One region of the Cytobacillus sp. genome, then DNA from elsewhere that is predicted to be linked to it. Evidence: riboswitches for the same ligand, from Rfam matches in the RefSeq annotation. Region 1 holds a riboswitch; each other region holds the start of a gene.

Region 1 (5,740 bases):
TTTTCAGCAACCCTTTGTGATAGTGAACTTGAACCATAGTCAGTCTGCATTTTAAGATCGGCAAGCCGGTCGATAACAGGTTCAGGTGCTGCTACCCAGCCTATTCGAAGTCCGGGACTCAATGTTTTTGACAAGCTTCCCATATAAAGAACCTGGCCGTTTTGTCCATTGCTTTTAATGGCGGAGGGGGTGCTTCATCAAGCCAAAGCTCACGATAAATATCGTCTTCCACGATTGGCAGCTGTTCTATTCTGCAATCATCAAGCAGCTCCCTCCTTCTTTTTTCTGTCATTAAAATTCCAGTAGGATTATGATAGGAAGGAATGGTGTATAAAATGGATTTCCCTTTTTCATATTTTTTCAAAGAGATGCTTTTCGTGATAATTCCCTCTTTATCCATCGGCAATCCTTTTAAATTCATGCCTGATGACCGAAAAAGCTGTAAAGAATATAAGTAAGAGGGCTTTTCCAGAAATACGGGTACCCCTCTTTGCACAAGGCCCAGTGAAATAAGCTGCAGGGCTTGCAGCCCTCCAGAAACAATAAGTATCGAGGAAGGAGAAGCGTCTATTCCGGATGCTGCCAAATACTCACTGACTGCCTTTCTTAATGGCAAATACCCCTTTGGTTCCTCATAACCGAGTTCACTCAATTCATCAGCAGCTTCCTTTAGAACTTTCTGCATCGTTTCCACAGGGAAAATTTCAGGGGAAAGCTCTCCTTTGCTGAGCTGTATAAAAGCAGGATCCATTTCTAAGTCATTAATTTCTTGAACGATTTTTTCGCTGGCTCTGTGTATCCCTGTATCGATATATTCACTCCAGTTGGCAGACTGCCTTGAAGCGAGCAGAGTCCATGTATTATTAATAACCTTAGTGCCAACCCCCGTTTTCCCTTCTATTAATCCATCTGCTGCAAGTTCTTCCAGAGCAGTGATAATTGTGCTTCGGTTTACTCCAAACTCTTCAGCCAGTTTTCGCTGGCTTGGAATTTTACTTCCGATTGGCCATTCACCTTTGGAAATCTTTCCTTTAATAGTTTCTATAACCTGCTGATATTTTGGCAATTGTGCTGTATCCATCCATATAACCGCCTTCATAAAAATTGGCTGGCAAAATTCTTTTCTAATTGGTTGAGGACATTGTATCAGTTATTGATTATCCTGAAAAGCAGCACAGAAAATGGCTGGAAATGCTGATAAGGGGGATGAAGTTGGCAAATAAGAAATTTATGATTATCGGGGCGCATAGTTCTATCATCATTCTCTGGGCATCCGCATTCCCGGGAATTCGAGCTGGACTTGAATCGTACTCCCCGGAGAACCTCGCCCTTTTTAGACTTTTAATTGGTTCCGCTGCACTTGGTGTCTTAGCGCTGCTGACAAAGATGCGTCTTCCGGATATAAAAGACCTTCCTCCTATTCTTATACTTGGATTTCTTGGTTTTACGGTTTATCATATTGCACTCAACATTGGGGAAAAAACAGTAAGCTCCGGGCCGGCAAGCTTGATTGTATCAATGACTCCGATTTTTTCGGCTGCTTTGGCTGCTATATTTTTAAGGGAAAGATTTGGAAGGGTAAGGTGGATTGGTTCCGCAGTCAGTTTTGCGGGTGCGGTACTTATTTCCCTTGGTACAGGAGGCGGGTTTGAAATCCAAACCGGTATATTATTTGTCCTGCTTGCTTCCGTTTCAGAAAGCATCTATTTCGTGTTTCAGGCTAAATACTTTAATAAGTACGGATTTTTGTCATTTACATCATATACCGTTTGGGCAGGGACTAGTTTTATGCTGATTTATCTTCCAGGGCTTGGTAGTGAGATCTTTCATGCGACGGCCGAATCCACTTTTAGTGTCCTTTATTTGGGGATTTTTCCAACGGTAATTCCATATATTGCCCTCGCTTTTCTTGCGTCTATACGAGGGACTTCTGAAGCGGTAAGCTCTCTTTATCTGACACCAGCAATAGCGTTTGTCATTGCCTGGGTTTGGCTGGGAGAGGTGCCGGCTATGTTATCAATTGCAGGTGGTGTGATTACTCTAGCAGGTGTGATGATTATTCACCGTAAAGAGAGCTCTGTTAAAGTGACAGAAACTTATGAAAATGGACCAGGTGAAAATATTAAAAAATAATGATTGACATCCTTTTCTTTATTGTGGTAAAGTAATAAACATATTAAACAACCAAATAATAAAAATCTTCTTATCCAGAGAGGTTGAGGGACTGGCCCTATGACACCTCGGCAGCGGACAAAAGTGTACCGTGCCAAATCCAGCAAGCTTAGCTTGAAAGATAAGAAGAGGACCATTGATAAATGCTGCCCTCTTCTTTCTTTAGAAGAGGGTTTTTATTTTACCGGAAAAATGCAGCGAGATTCTATTCATAAACATATGAATAATTCTTATCGAGAGAAGCAGAGGGGCCTGGCCCAATGAAGCTTCGGCAGCAGGCAGACTGCACTGTGCCAAATCCAGCAGGCGAAAGCCTGAAAGATAAGGAGGGGCCTTCAAAAAACCTCTTCTGATGGAAGGGGTAAATTTCAGGATATAATTCTTAGTTTTCGCATAGGAATAGTTAGTGAATAAAAAGTGACAGGTACCTATACCAATTCATTAAAGTGGTATAAATACCTGTCACCATCAAAGGGGAGATGCTGAATGATAGAGTTTCAGAATTTAAAGAAAGTCTATGAAAGCGGAGGACAGCAGGTAGCTGCTTTAAACGGAATAGACTTAAAGATTAACAAGGGTGAGATTTTCGGTGTGATCGGCTTCAGCGGTGCGGGAAAGAGTTCTTTGATCCGCTGTGTCAATTGGCTGGAGAAACCGACTTCAGGAAAGGTTATTGTCAGCGGACATGATCTGACGGCTTTATCTGTAAGGGAAATTCGCGAAGTGAAAAGAAACATCGGAATGGTCTTTCAGCATTTTAACCTATTAAATTCGAAAACAGTGTTTGCCAATGTTGCGATGCCGCTCACACTGGCTAAGGTCCCTAAAGATGAAATCAAAAAGCGTGTTCATGAACTATTGGAATTCGTGGGGCTCGCCGACAAGGCGAACAGCTATCCCGATCAGCTGTCAGGCGGACAAAAGCAGCGGATCGGAATTGCCAGGGCACTGGCGACCCAGCCTTCCATTCTATTATGTGATGAAGCGACTTCAGCACTGGATCCTCAGACAACCAGCTCGATCCTGCAGCTGCTGAAAAAAATAAATAAAGAATACAATATTACCATTCTGATCATTACCCATGAAATGTCTGTAATCAGAGAGATTTGTGATCGTGTCGCTGTTATTGAGGCAGGAAAAATTATCGAAGAAGGAACCGTCTTTAATGTCTTTTCATCACCAAAAACACAAACAGCGAAAAACTTTGTCAGCACGGTTATGAATGATCAAATACCTGACTCCATTAAAGAAGTGATCGAAAGACAGCAAGGTCTTCAAAAGGTATTTAGAATCAACTTTGTTGGAAATTCTGCCGGGCAGCCGCTCCTTTCGCAGGTTGCCAAAAAGTTTAATATCGACTTCAACGTCCTGTTTGGAAATATTACTGAACTTCAGGGAACACCGTTTGGCAACCTGATTGTCGAATTCCAGGGTCCGGACAGTGAAATCAGACGTGCTATCCAGTACATCAGCCAGGAAAAAGTTTCTATAAAGGAAGTGACAACACGTGCTAGTTAATCAGGAAAAAATCATCGAAGCCTTAATTGAAACGATCCAAATGGTGGCTTTCTCATTGCTGTTTTCAGCTCTTATTGGACTGCCGCTTGGCATATTGCTTGTCGTAACAAGGAAAGGGCATCTGCTGGAAAACACCGTTGTTTTTAACATCATAAACAGCATTATTAATATTTTCAGATCAGTCCCCTTCATCATTTTAATGGTAGCCATCATCCCAATCACCCGGATGATTGTCGGGACATCGATTGGAACTGCTGCAGCAGTAGTGCCGCTTGTCTTTTATGCAGGACCCTATATTGCGAGATTAATAGAAAATTCATTGCTTGAGGTTGATCCGGGAGTCATTGAAGCTGCAGAAGCAATGGGAGCGACACCTGGCCAGATCATTTTAAAGTTCCTGATTCCTGAAGCGCTCAGTTCGCTGGTATTAGGCTTTACAATTGCGACAATCGGTCTGGTCGGAGCATCAGCCATGGCCGGGGCGGTCGGAGGCGGCGGCCTTGGTGACCTTGCCATTACATATGGCTATCAGCGATTCGATACAACCGTCATGCTGATTACCGTTGCAATCTTAGTGGTCATGGTTCAAGGCCTGCAGTCATTCGGAAATATCATATCCAAAAAAATCAGAAGAAGATAAATGAGGAGGAAACACATCATGAAAAAACTATTTTTATCATTCATTATTTTAGCATTGGCTGTGTTCACTGCAGCATGCTCAAGCACAACTGGCGGAGAAGAGACCAAGAAAATTAAATTAGGTGTCAGCGGATCTGATACACGCATCTGGGACTTTATTGCAGAAAAGGCTGAAAAGGAAGGCATTGAAATTGAGGTTGTAACATTCTCTGACTATGTACAGCCAAACGTTGCCCTTGCAGAAGGTGATCTTGATGTAAATGCATTCCAGACAGTCGCTTATTTTGATACTTTTATTAAAGAGCATAATATGGATCTTACACCAATTGCGACAACTGTATTAGCACCAATGGGCCTTTATTCTGAAAAAGTAAAATCGGTGGAAGACATTCCGAAAGGCGGCAAAATTGCCATTCCAAATGATGCTTCAAATGGCGGAAGAGCCCTTCTTTTACTGGAGGAAGCCGGCTTGATTAGATTATCCGAGGACTATGACGGAAACCTGGACTTGAATAAAGTCGTTGAAAATCCGAAGAACCTTGAATTTGTAGAAATGGTATCAGCACAGACGCCGCGTGCACTTCCAGATGTCTCTGCTTCTGTAATCAATAACGGAATTGCTGTAGATGCAGGCTTTAACCCAACTAAGGATTCAGTTTTTATTGAAAGCGAAACCGCTACTCCGTATGTAAATATCATTGCTGTCAGAACAGAAGATAAAGATAACAAAACGCTTAAGAGAATTGCAGAACTTTACCAGGAAGATGATGTAGCTGATTTCATCACGAAAGAATATGACGGAAGCATGATCCCGACTTTCATACCTTTAAGTGAAATTGGCTGGTAAAAAATTATTTATAAAGGAGGAACAATGATGGCGGCACCTGTAAAAGCACTTTCTGAACTAAAAGAAGCAATCAAGAAAAATGTTGAGGATAATAAAGAACTTTATCTTTCCGCAAGCCACCAGATCCATGCAAACCCGGAAATAGGGAATGAGGAGTTTTTTGCCTCTGGCTTGCTTTCAGGCATCCTTGAGAAGGAAGGATTTGAAGTAGAGCGGGCAGTGGCCGGGCATGAAACAGCTTTCCTCGCCCGGAAGAAATCCGATAGACCGGGGCCGTCCATTGCATTCCTTGCAGAATATGATGCCCTTCCCGGGCTGGGTCATGGATGCGGTCACAATATCATAGGTACGACAAGTGTGGCAGCAGCCATTGCATTGAGCAAGGTCATTGATGAGACCGGTGGGGAAGCAGTAGTATTTGGAACCCCGGCAGAAGAAGGCGGTCCAAATGGAAGTGCAAAAGGAAGCTTTGTGAAGCATGGCTTGCTTGAAGGCATTGACGCTGCCCTGATGGTTCATCCATCAAACCATACCCGCCTGACCAGTTCATCACTGGCAGTTGAT
Region 2 (5,740 bases), on a different contig from region 1:
AATATTATCTTTATTTTAATCTTTTAAAATGGATAACTGTTTAGCTTCAGGCGCCTTGCGCTTTTCTTAGTTCTTCGATAAGAAATACTAAAATTTTTATAGAGGAGAGAAAGCAATGACTGACAAACAAAAAAATTACCGTTTTGAAACCATTGGAGTGCATGGGGGACTGAAGCCTGACCCTGTAACTGGTGCAAGGGCGTTACCGATTTACCAGAATAATGCTTACCAGTTCAAGAATACAGATCACGCTGCAGATCTCTTTGCCCTTAGAGAGCCAGGATATATATATAGCAGGATACATAACCCTACTGTAAGTGTATTTGAGGAAAGAGTGGCCTTGCTCGAGGGAGGAGTTGGTGCATTGGCTCTTGCAAGCGGACAGTCTGCCATTACTCTTGCCATATTAAACATAGCTGAAGCAGGCGATGAAATAGTTGCTGCGTCCAATTTATATGGCGGCACTTATAATTTGTTTGCAGTCACACTTCCCAAGTATGGGATTAAAGTGAAACTGGTCGATCCAAAAGATCCGGAAAATTTCCGTAACGCGATTTCGGATAAAACAAAGGCCATCTTTGCGGAAACGATTGGAAACCCCAGCTTAAAAATCCTGGATATTGAAAAGGTCGCAGCAATTGCACACGAGAATGGTGTGCCGCTGATTGTCGATAACACCTTTGCTACACCTTATCTTTGCAGGCCTATCGAACATGGTGCTGATATTGTTATACACTCTGCGACTAAATGGCTGCTCGGCAATGGAACAACAATGGGAGGAATTATTGTAGACGGCGGAAAATTTGACTGGAATTCCCCTAAGTTCCCGGGCTTTACAGAACCGGATCCGAGCTACCATGATATTGTCTATAGCGAAGCAATTGGCGAGGCGGCTTATATTATTAAAGCACGCGTTCAGCTGTTAAGAGACCTGGGGCCAGCGATGAGTGCGCAAAGTGCATTTCAATTTGCGTTGGGGCTTGAGACTTTGCATGTGAGAATGAAGGAGCACATTGCCAATACAAAAAAAGTAGTGGAATATCTGGAGGCGCATCCAGCCGTTAATTGGGTGCTTTATCCAGGGCTTGAAAGCCATCCGGACAAAGAGTTGGCAGATAAATATTTGCCTAAAGGAGCAGGCGCTGTGGCTGTGTTTGGTATATCAGGCGGAAGAGAAGCTGGAGCCAAGCTAATCAATAATCTGCAGCTCTGGGCACACGTAGCAAATGTAGGGGACGCAAAGAGTCTGATTATCCACCCTGCAAGTACCACTCACCAGCAGCTGGATAAAGAAGGTTTAAAAGCTGCCGGAGTGGCGGAAGATCTAATTCGGATTTCTATCGGGATCGAGAATGCGGAAGATTTGATTGAGGATCTGGAACAGGCGATTGAAGAAGCTTCAGGCATCACATCGCTTGCTGCAAAAGCATAAAGGAAAATTTACCATTCATTTTTTTCCGAAAGTTTAAAATTTCATCGTTGACACCTTTTTAGTGGCTATGATACGATAGCAAACGTAATTAAAAAACTGCTTAAATTACTTAAAGTATTAATTGAATATAGAACGTTACGCTCTTATCAAGAGAGGTGGAGGGAAGTGCCCTATGAAGCCCGGCAACCGTCAATTATTTGAAATGGTGCCAATTCACTCAAAGCATAGCTTTGACAGATGAGAGAAAGGACTTAATTTTTTAATGCCTTTCTGCTCATGTGCAGAAAGGCATTTTTGCTTTTAGCGCATGAACTCCATTAAGGAGTAAAAAATAGAGGAATATGAGCAGTCTATTAATTATAATCTGTATTTTTCGATTAAAGAGGTGACATTTCACGTTGATTTCTATAAAAGATGTACAGAAGATTTTTCCTTCAAAAAAGGGACAGGTAAAAGCAGTTGATGATGTAAACCTGGAGGTGAAAGAGGGAGAAATTTTCGGAGTTATCGGATATAGCGGTGCAGGTAAAAGTACCTTGATCCGCATGCTGAATGGGTTAGAGCTTCCTACCCAGGGCAGTGTAACAGTTGCAGGCAATGAAGTTTCAAAGATAAAGGGAAGCAAGCTAAGAAAAGCGCGTCAGGAAATCAGCATGATCTTCCAGCATTTCAACCTTTTATGGTCAAGAACGGTAAGGGAGAATATCGCATTTCCGCTTGAAATCGCTGGTGTTTCCCGGCAGGAAAGGCTGAAAAGGGTAGACGAGCTCATTAAACTCGTTGGTCTTGAAGGAAGAGAAGATGCTTATCCTTCCCAGCTTAGCGGCGGCCAAAAGCAAAGAGTTGGAATTGCGAGAGCCCTTGCCAACAATCCGAAAGTGCTGCTTTGTGATGAGGCGACATCTGCACTTGATCCGCAGACTACAGACTCCATTTTGGAGCTGCTTGTTGATATCAATGAGCGTCTGGGCTTAACAATTGTCCTAATTACACATGAAATGCACGTTATCCGTAAAATCTGCCATCAGGTTGCGGTTATGGAGGGAGGCCGAATTGTTGAAATCGGGCCAGTATTGGATGTGTTTAGGAATCCTAAAGTTGCGATTACAAAGCGTTTTGTACAGCAGGTAACAGAGCCTGAAGAAACTAAGGAAACGATTGATCACCTGGTCGATTTGTATCCAGAAGGAAAAGTAGTGCAATTAGGATTTGTCGGTGAATCAGCTGAACAGCCATTGATTACAAACCTGATCCGGAATTTCCAGGTAACCGTAAATATCCTTCAAGGAAAGATTTCACAAACACAGAATGGTTCTTACGGTACTTTATTCATCCATGTTGATGGAGAGGCAGAGGAAGTGGCAAAAGCCATCGAATTTATTCACTCTCAGCAGGTGGGCGTGGAGGTGATTTCCAATGCTTAACGAATGGTTTCCAAATGTACAATGGGATTCCATGTGGGAAGCTACAATGGAAACTCTATATATGACAGCCATTTCTGTTCTCGCAACCTTTATTTTGGGAGCAGTTCTGGGACTGCTGCTCTTTTTGACCTCGAAGGGAAATGTTTGGGAAAATGCAGCAATCAATAAAATTATTTCTGCTTTCGTAAATATATTCCGTTCGATTCCGTTTATTATTCTGATCGTGTTATTGATTCCATTTACAAAGTTTCTTCTTGGAACAATGATCGGGGAAGATGCAGCACTGCCTGCGTTAATTATTGGTGCTGCCCCGTTTTATGCCCGTATGGTTGAAATCGGCTTGAGGGAAATAGATAAAGGTGTAATTGAAGCGGCCAAGTCTATGGGCGCAAAAACAAGCACGATTATCTGGAAGGTTCTGCTTCCGGAATCAATGCCCGCTCTTGTTTCAGGAATTACTGTTACAGCCATCGCGCTGGTTGGCTACACAGCCATGGCCGGTGTTATCGGTGCTGGCGGACTTGGAAACCTTGCTTACCTGGAAGGATTCCAGAGGAGCCGCAGTGATGTGACGCTTATGGCGACTGTCATTATTCTAATCATCGTATTTATCATCCAGTTTATTGGAGATATCATAACAACAAAATTAGACAAACGTTAAGGAGAGATTAACATGAAAAAATGGTTATCACTTGCTCTTGCACTTGCAGTAGCACTTGTTCTTGCAGCTTGCGGAACTTCAGAAGAAGACGGCAATGCCGGTGAAGGCGGAGAAAGTAAAGAAAGCACAAAAATTACAGTAGGGGCTTCCAACGTACCTCACGCTGAAATTCTTGAAGAAGCAAAGCCATTACTTGAAGAAAAAGGCTTTGAACTTGATGTTGTGACATTCCAGGACTATGTATTGCCAAACCAGGCTCTTGAGACTAAGGAGCTGGATGCAAACTATTTCCAGCACATTCCTTACCTTGAGTCACAGAAAGCTGAACATGGATATGATTTTACAAATGCAGGCGGAATTCATATTGAGCCAATCGGAGTATATTCCCAAAAGTATAAGAGCCTTGATGAACTTCCTGAGGGTGCATCAATCATCATGAGCAACTCAGTAGCAGACCATGGCCGTATTCTCTCCATGCTTGAAGCAGAGGGACTTATTACTCTAAATGAAGATGTAGAAAAAACGGAAGCAACTCTAGAAGATATTAAAGACAATCCTAAAAAATTAAAGTTTGATACTGAATATGAAGCATCACTTCTTCCTCAAATCTACAATAATGGAGAAGGGGATGCAGTCCTGATCAACTCCAATTATGCAATTGATGCCGGATTGAATCCTCTTGAAGATTCAATTGCAATTGAAGACAAAGATTCACCATACGTTAATGTAATTGCAGTCCGTACAGGCGATGAAGAAAAAGAAGGAATTAAAGCTCTTGTAGAAGTGCTTCGTTCTAAAGAAATTCAGGATTTCATTCTTGAAAAATATGAAGGTGCCGTTGTACCGGTATCTGAGTAATAGTGGAAAAAAACAGGCGGCTAAAATCGCCTGTTTTTTAATTGCCCTTCCAGGCTCTGTCACCCGCATAGTTTGAAAAGTAATCAAACATACTAACCTTGATACTATTTCGAAATGGAGTGGAGCCGAATGGAACATTATCATGAACCTTCAAACTCAATAGAAGCAGCCCTTCATGACTATAAAGTTGGATTGGGTGTATTCACTGACAAAATGCCTGATTTAGCAGAGCATTATAATGCTTTTACAGAAGCCTGTTTTAAGGATGGGGTTTTATCCCAAAAGGAAAAGCAGCTGATTGCACTTGGAATCAGTTTATATTCTCAAGATGAATACTGCATTATTTATCATACGAAAGGATGCATCGATCAAGGAGCGTCAGAACAAGAAATTCTTGAGGCAGTTGGAGTTACAGCAGCTTTTGGCGGGGGGGCTGCAATGAGCCAGGCGGTTACGCTCGTCCAGGAGGCCATGACAGAATTAAATCAGCAAAATCACTGATAACCAGCTCCTGCTCAATAGCAGGAGTTTTATTTTATCATAATCATTTTTCAGAAAATTATTAAAACAACCATTAATCCAGAGGATATGGCCAGTATTTTAAGAATTCTCATTATGAAAGCGCTTCACGGGTTCTCATTCCTTATATTGCTAAAAAAATCAGGTTTTTTCCGCTTTGTGCTGGGTATATGGTGAGTGTTAAGATTTTAGATGTAAAACGAAATGCGAAAAGCATTAAAAACCGAAAGGATTGATTCATTATCAGTCAGTTACAGCTGAACTACACGAGTGAAATGGAAAAAGCTATGCAAGCTGCCCATGGAGTTGGATATGAAGTGTACAGCCGGAAACATGATATTCGAATGGAAGTTGAAAAAAGACGCGAGGAAGATTATCTTCAAAGCCAGCGCTTAGTTGCAGATCTTGAAAGAAAAATTCATTCCTAGGTTAAAGGTATATATAATAATGAAGAAAATAGAAACCAGTGCCAATTATGCACTGGTTTTCTTTTTTGCTATACATGAAATAACAGTCCCGGGAAAAAATAGATAGGACATGCCTGGTTCCCGGTTATTTTATACTTTGATGCCATTAACTTAATATGATAAAATCTATATTTACAGGCTTTCTAAACATTTTTGTTTGAAAAGTTTGTTAATGGTCTTAAAGAGTTGCTATCAAATTTGATTTGTTATAAGATTGTAATGAGAATAAAATGAGAATAGAGATTTGCGGCTGAAGGCCGATTTACAAATCTTCTTTTATTGACGGAGGTATATATTATGGCAGGATCAGTACTTACAATTAAAGACCTTCATGTTGCTATTGAGGGAAAAGAAATATTAAAAGGTGTAAACCTTGAAA
Region 3 (5,740 bases), on a different contig from region 1:
TTAGATGATAATCGAAATGAGGGTGCTGGTATTATGCAATTAAATCGTTTAGTAGCTTTTTATAAGACAATGGGAGACCCAACCAGAATCAGGATTGTTTTTCTTCTTGCCAAAGGGCCTTTGCATGGACAGGCGATAGCTGGGAAGCTTGGATTGACCCCGCCAACCATTACCCATCATTTAAATAAACTCAGGGAAATAAACCTTGTTTATCAGAGAAGAGATAAAAATACAGTTTATTTCTATCTAAATGAATCCGTACTGAAACATCAGTCGGGTGTTCTTGCGAAATTGGCAGATAAAGAGGAGATTAAGAAAATGGAAGAACAAAATTCAGAAAGCCAGAAGGTTATTGAAAACTTCTTTACAAAAGATGGAAAACTGAAGAATATACCTGCACAGAGAAAGAAGAAGCTCATGGTTTTTGAACATCTAATCAAAGGGTTGAAAATGGGAAAAAAATATGAAGAAAAAGTGCTCAACGAATATATTAAACAGTATCATGAAGACTATGCTACAATACGCAGAGAGTTTATTATTAATCATTATATGTACAGGGAAAATGGCATTTATGAATTAAACCCTCCAGAAATGTGGGCAAAAATAGAAGGGTAAAAAAGTCAGGGGCCCTAGTCAGGGCCCTGTATGCCATCAGCGGTAAAAATCCGGTTTGCGGTCAGTAAAAATCGGAATCATGCTGCGGACTTCTTTCACTTTATCCAGGTCTATCTCAGCATGGAGGATTTCTTCTGTTTCAGAACCTTCAGCAAGCACTTCTCCCCAAGGATCTATAATCATCGAATGGCCTGCAAAGACATTGTCAGGATCAGAGCCAGAGCGGTTGCATGCAATTACATAGCACTGGTTTTCAATGGCACGTGCAATCAAAAGCGACCGCCAATGTGCCAGCCGGGCCAATGGCCATTCTGCTACTACAAATAAAGCTTCGGCACCTTCCGCTGTATGGGTCCGCACCCACTCAGGAAAACGGATATCATAACAAATCATCCCTGCAAACTTCCTATTTTCCAGAGAAAATACTCCCTTAGCTGTCCCTCCTTTCAGATAGAGGTGTTCATTCATAAGCTTGAATAAGTGCAGCTTGCTGTATTCATGTATGAAGTCACCCTTGTTATCTACAATCAGCAGAGTATTGTAAATGCCTTCGGATGTTTTCTTTGCAACAGATCCTCCTATCAGATGAATTCGATTGCTCTGTGCTGCCTCTTTTAAAAAAACTAGTGCTGACCCGGCATCCTGGTCTGCAATTTCACCCAATCTGGTCAAATCATAGCCTGTCGTCCAAAGTTCAGGCAGCACAATAACATCCGGATTAGCCTTAAGCGCCTTATTAATCATGGTTTCGGCTGTTTTATAATTCTCCTCAGGTTTTCCAAATGAAATATCCATTTGTAAACAGGCAATCTTTAATTTCATAAAACTCCCCCGCAATCATCTTATCCATATGGTAAAATTAGTCCGATAGATGGAAATTTTCAAAATTTTACTTTACATCTTATCATTTACGTTATATCATTTGTGACTATATTTTCAATCTTTTTTTTAAGCAGGTGAACAATTTGGTAAATTATCCGCAATCAGATCTTTTGAAAAGTCTGCCTAAACAGTTTTTTGCATCTCTGACAGCCAAAGTGGGGAAAAAACTCGAACAAGGTTTTGATGTCATCAATCTTGGACAGGGAAATCCTGATCTGCCTACCCCGGAGCATATTGTCAAGAGTCTTCAAAGTGCAGCCGAAAATCCGCAAAACCATAAATATTCTCCTTTCCAGGGGTTCCCTTATTTAAAAAAGGCCGCTGCATCCTTTTATAAAAGGGAATTCGATGTTGAATTGGATCCCGAAACCGAGATAGCCATCCTTTTTGGAGGTAAAGCTGGCCTTGTTGAAATCCCTCAATGCCTTTTAAACCCTGGGGACAGCGTATTGGTTCCGGACCCGGGATATCCTGATTATTGGTCAGGTGTAGCACTTGCTAAAGCAAACATGGTGACAATGCCTCTAAGAGAAGATAATAACTTCTTGCCCGTATACAGTGAATTGTCAGCAGATCAGCTTAATTCAGCTAAACTGATGTTCCTTAATTATCCAAATAACCCGACAGGAGCAGTGGCAAATAAGGATTTTTTTCAGGAAACAGTTAATTTGAGCCGAAGTCATGGTATTTGCATCGTCCATGATTTTGCATATGGCGGAATTGGTTTTGACGGCAACAAGCCTGAAAGTTTTCTTCAGGCAGAAGGGGCAAAGGAGGTCGGTATTGAAATTTATACCCTTTCAAAGACCTTTAATATGGCAGGCTGGAGAATAGGATTTGCAGCTGGAAATGCAAGTGTCATTAAAGCACTGAATCTAATGCAGGATCATCTATACGTCAGCTTGTTTGGTGCTGTTCAGGAAGCTGCAGCAGCCGCTCTGTCAGGACCCCAGGATTGTGTTAATGAGTTGAATTTTATCTACGAATCCAGACGGAATACCTTCATCTCTGGCCTCAGGGAAATTGGCTGGGATGTACAAGCTCCTAAAGGCTCCTTTTTTGCATGGCTCAAAGTCCCTGAGCAATTTACATCGGAAGAGTTTGCTGACTATCTCTTGGATAAAGCGCATATTGCGGTTGCACCTGGCATCGGATTTGGTGATTATGGAGAAGGGTATGTGAGAGCCGGATTGCTGACATCTGAGGATAGACTTAAAGAAGCAGTGGGGCGAATAAAAAAATTAAATTTGTTTTAAATTTTTTTCATAATTCAATTGACAAAAATATTAAGCACTGTCATAATTCTAATTAAATTTTAATTCGAAATTAACTGAATACTCGTTTCGTTTTCTTATCAAGAGCAGGCGGAGGGACTAGCCCTATGAAGCCCGGCAACCGACTTATACCTGAGCACGGTGCTAAATCTTGCAGCTTTTAGCTGAAAGATAAGAAGATGTTAGATTGCTATGCTAACCTCTTCTTATTTGAAGAGGTTTTTTATTGTTCCCATTCTTTGATTTTTGAAAGGAAGAATATACATGAGTGAAATTATTGCAACGTATCTGATTCATGATGAAAAACATAACCCGGAGAAAAAGGCCGAGGAGATCGCTTTAGGGTTAACGGTCGGGTCATGGACCCATTTGCCCGAGCTTGAAAAACAGCAGTTGGAAAAGCATAAAGGCAGGGTCGTTGCTGTTGAAGTCCTTATTAAAGATGAAGAAAGAAAGGAAACAGCTGCAGTCATTAAGATTGCCTATCCCACTGTTAATTTCAGTCCGGATTTACCGGCAATATTAACAACAGTCTTTGGAAAGCTGTCATTGGACGGAAAGATTAAATTGTTAGATTTACAGTTTTCCAATGAACTTAAAAGCTTTTTCCCTGGGCCTCGATTCGGGATTGACGGACTGAGGGAAAAAGTGAATGTATATGGCAGACCCCTTCTAATGAGCATCTTCAAAGGGGTGCTGGGCAAAGACATGGATTTTTTAACTTCGCAGCTTAGGGAACAGGCCCTTGGCGGCATCGACCTTGTAAAAGATGATGAAATTCTATTTGAAAACCGCCTTACACCTTTTGAAGCCAGGATAACCGAAGGCAAAGAAGTGCTAAGGCAGGTTTATGAGGAAACAGGGCACCGTACCCTATATGCTGTAAATTTAACAGGCAGGTCTTTTGAATTAAAAGAAAAGGCAAGGAAGGCATCCAGACTTGGTGCAGACCTTCTTCTGTTTAATGTATTTTCTTATGGGCTCGATGTTTTGCAGTCATTAAGAGAAGATGAAGAGATTGGGCTGCCTATCATGGCACATCCTGCAGTTAGTGGAGCACTTTCTGCTTCAAATGTTTATGGGATTTCCTATCCTTTGCTTTTAGGGAAACTTCTCAGGTATGCAGGTGCAGACTTGTCTCTATTCCCTTCCCCTTATGGATCGGTTGCCCTTGAAAAAACTCAGGCATTATCAATTGGGGATGCCCTGACTAAGAATGATTTCTGCAAAAGAACCTTTCCGGTTCCATCAGCCGGCATCCATCCGGGTCTTGTGCCTCTTCTTTTCGAAGACTTCGGAATAGACAGTGTAATCAATGCCGGAGGCGGCGTACATGGGCATCCGGATGGGGCAAGAGGAGGCGGTTTGGCATTCCGCCAGGCAATTGATTTAATATTAAAGGGGGCTTCTTTAACAGATGCTCCATCAAACTTCCCTGAATTAAAAAAAGCGATTGATCTGTGGGGGTACAAAGAGGTGGCTGTCAAGAATGGCTAAAATAGCGGTTTTTTGTGATTTTGATGGAACTATTACCGAAAATGATAACATCATTCATATCATGAAGCACTTTGCTCCTTCCAGGTGGGAAGGGATAAAAAATCAAGTTCTGGCACAGGAAATTTCCATTCAGGAAGGAGTAGGAAAGATGTTTTCCCTTCTCCCAAGCAGTCTGAAAGATGAGATCACCGATTTCATCTTGGAAAATGCGAGAGTAAGAGAGGGATTTCAGCCATTTATCGATTATCTGGCAAAGGAAAATATACCGCTTTATATAGTCAGCGGAGGAATAGATTTTTTTGTGGCTCCTGTATTGGATAAGTATGGACCCTTTGAAGAGGTGTTCTGCAATAGTTCTGATTTTAGCGGCGATACAATTAAAATCTTATGGCCGCATAGCTGTGATGAGAATTGCGATAATAATTGCGGCTGCTGCAAGCCTTCCATTATGAGAAAACTGGAGGGTGAGGAAACCTTTAAAGTGGTGATCGGGGATTCAGTAACTGATCTGGAGGCTGCAAAACAGGCAGACTTTGTCATAGCAAGAGACCTGCTCCTGGAGAAAAGCAAAGAGATGAACCTAAATCATTGTGCCTTTGAATCGTTCTATGATTGCATTGAGCTTTTAAAAAGATTAAATGAGGTGAGGGTATGAGCAGACTTGAGGAAAAATGGAATGAGCTTGCAGATATTAAGGACGAGCTTGCAGAAAGGGACTGGTTTATGGGAACGAGCGGAAATCTGGCCATTAAGGTCAGCGGGCGTCCCCTTCAATTCCTCGTTACAGCAAGCGGAAAGGATAAAAGGAAACGAACTGATGAAGATTTTCTCCTTGTTGATGAATATGGACACCCGGCAGTGGAAACACATCTAAAGCCATCCGCTGAAACACTTCTGCATACTGAGATATATAGAAGAACAAAAGCTGAATGCAGTCTCCATGTACATACAATAGATAATAATGTCATCTCAGAAATTTATGGTGATCAGGAGGCAGTTACATTTAAAGGGCAGGAGCTGATTAAAGCATTTGATAAATGGGAGGAAGATGCTGTTCTTAGGATTCCGATTATTCCGAATCATGCACATATTCCCGCGCTGGCTAAGTGTTTTTCTTCCCATATACATGAAGATGCAGGTGCTGTTTTAATAAGAAATCATGGAATTACTGTATGGGGCAAAACCTCCTTTGAGGCTAAAAAGATCCTTGAGGCTTCAGAGTTTCTTTTCCGCTATCAGCTAAGGCTCCTGGAACATAAGCCCAATCAGCTATTTAAAGTAGTCTAGTACCCAAGCTTCTGTTCTAAAACATGCTAGAGAAAGATTTTAATAGAAAGGGTTGATTAGTTTGGCATATATTGTACTGAAAAATTCAAAAAAAGAAATCAGGAATCAGGAAGAGGTTGCAGCTTTTCTGGAAAAGCAGGAGGTTATCTATGAGCAATGGGCAATAGAGAAATTGCCTGAAAATC

The links. Region 1 has a riboswitch for S-adenosylmethionine ahead of ACEQ1T_RS01500 (methionine ABC transporter ATP-binding protein). Riboswitches for the same ligand answer to the same signal wherever they lie in the genome.
Region 2: linked by a shared signal. The riboswitch ahead of ACEQ1T_RS23760 (methionine ABC transporter ATP-binding protein) and the one ahead of ACEQ1T_RS01500 (methionine ABC transporter ATP-binding protein) in region 1 are both predicted to bind S-adenosylmethionine.
Region 3: linked by a shared signal. The riboswitch ahead of ACEQ1T_RS06275 (2,3-diketo-5-methylthiopentyl-1-phosphate enolase) and the one ahead of ACEQ1T_RS01500 (methionine ABC transporter ATP-binding protein) in region 1 are both predicted to bind S-adenosylmethionine.

What each region holds. Positions count from the first base shown of each region.
Region 1 covers NZ_CAXQGS010000012.1:10,169-15,908, reverse strand. The annotation lists partial or broken gene ACEQ1T_RS01510 (PLP-dependent aminotransferase family protein) at 1-1,081, opposite strand, end outside; gene ACEQ1T_RS01505 (DMT family transporter) at 1,213-2,133, shown strand; SAM riboswitch class I at 2,201-2,300, shown strand; SAM riboswitch class I at 2,400-2,500, shown strand; gene ACEQ1T_RS01500 (methionine ABC transporter ATP-binding protein) at 2,659-3,690, shown strand; gene ACEQ1T_RS01495 (methionine ABC transporter permease) at 3,680-4,330, shown strand; gene ACEQ1T_RS01490 (MetQ/NlpA family ABC transporter substrate-binding protein) at 4,349-5,176, shown strand; gene ACEQ1T_RS01485 (M20 family metallopeptidase) at 5,204-5,740, shown strand, end outside.
Region 2 covers NZ_CAXQGS010000135.1:3,081-8,820, forward strand. The annotation lists gene ACEQ1T_RS23755 (O-acetylhomoserine aminocarboxypropyltransferase/cysteine synthase family protein) at 116-1,432, shown strand; SAM riboswitch class I at 1,573-1,676, shown strand; gene ACEQ1T_RS23760 (methionine ABC transporter ATP-binding protein) at 1,831-2,856, shown strand; gene ACEQ1T_RS23765 (methionine ABC transporter permease) at 2,849-3,517, shown strand; gene ACEQ1T_RS23770 (MetQ/NlpA family ABC transporter substrate-binding protein) at 3,530-4,375, shown strand; gene ACEQ1T_RS23775 (carboxymuconolactone decarboxylase family protein) at 4,505-4,876, shown strand; gene ACEQ1T_RS23780 (hypothetical protein) at 5,170-5,322, shown strand; gene sufC (Fe-S cluster assembly ATPase SufC) at 5,659-5,740, shown strand, end outside.
Region 3 covers NZ_CAXQGS010000040.1:32,261-38,000, forward strand. The annotation lists gene ACEQ1T_RS06260 (metalloregulator ArsR/SmtB family transcription factor) at 34-615, shown strand; gene ACEQ1T_RS06265 (carbon-nitrogen family hydrolase) at 652-1,437, opposite strand; gene ACEQ1T_RS06270 (pyridoxal phosphate-dependent aminotransferase) at 1,581-2,753, shown strand; SAM riboswitch class I at 2,846-2,949, shown strand; gene ACEQ1T_RS06275 (2,3-diketo-5-methylthiopentyl-1-phosphate enolase) at 3,036-4,268, shown strand; gene ACEQ1T_RS06280 (2-hydroxy-3-keto-5-methylthiopentenyl-1-phosphate phosphatase) at 4,261-4,923, shown strand; gene ACEQ1T_RS06285 (methylthioribulose 1-phosphate dehydratase) at 4,920-5,555, shown strand; gene ACEQ1T_RS06290 (acireductone dioxygenase) at 5,617-5,740, shown strand, end outside.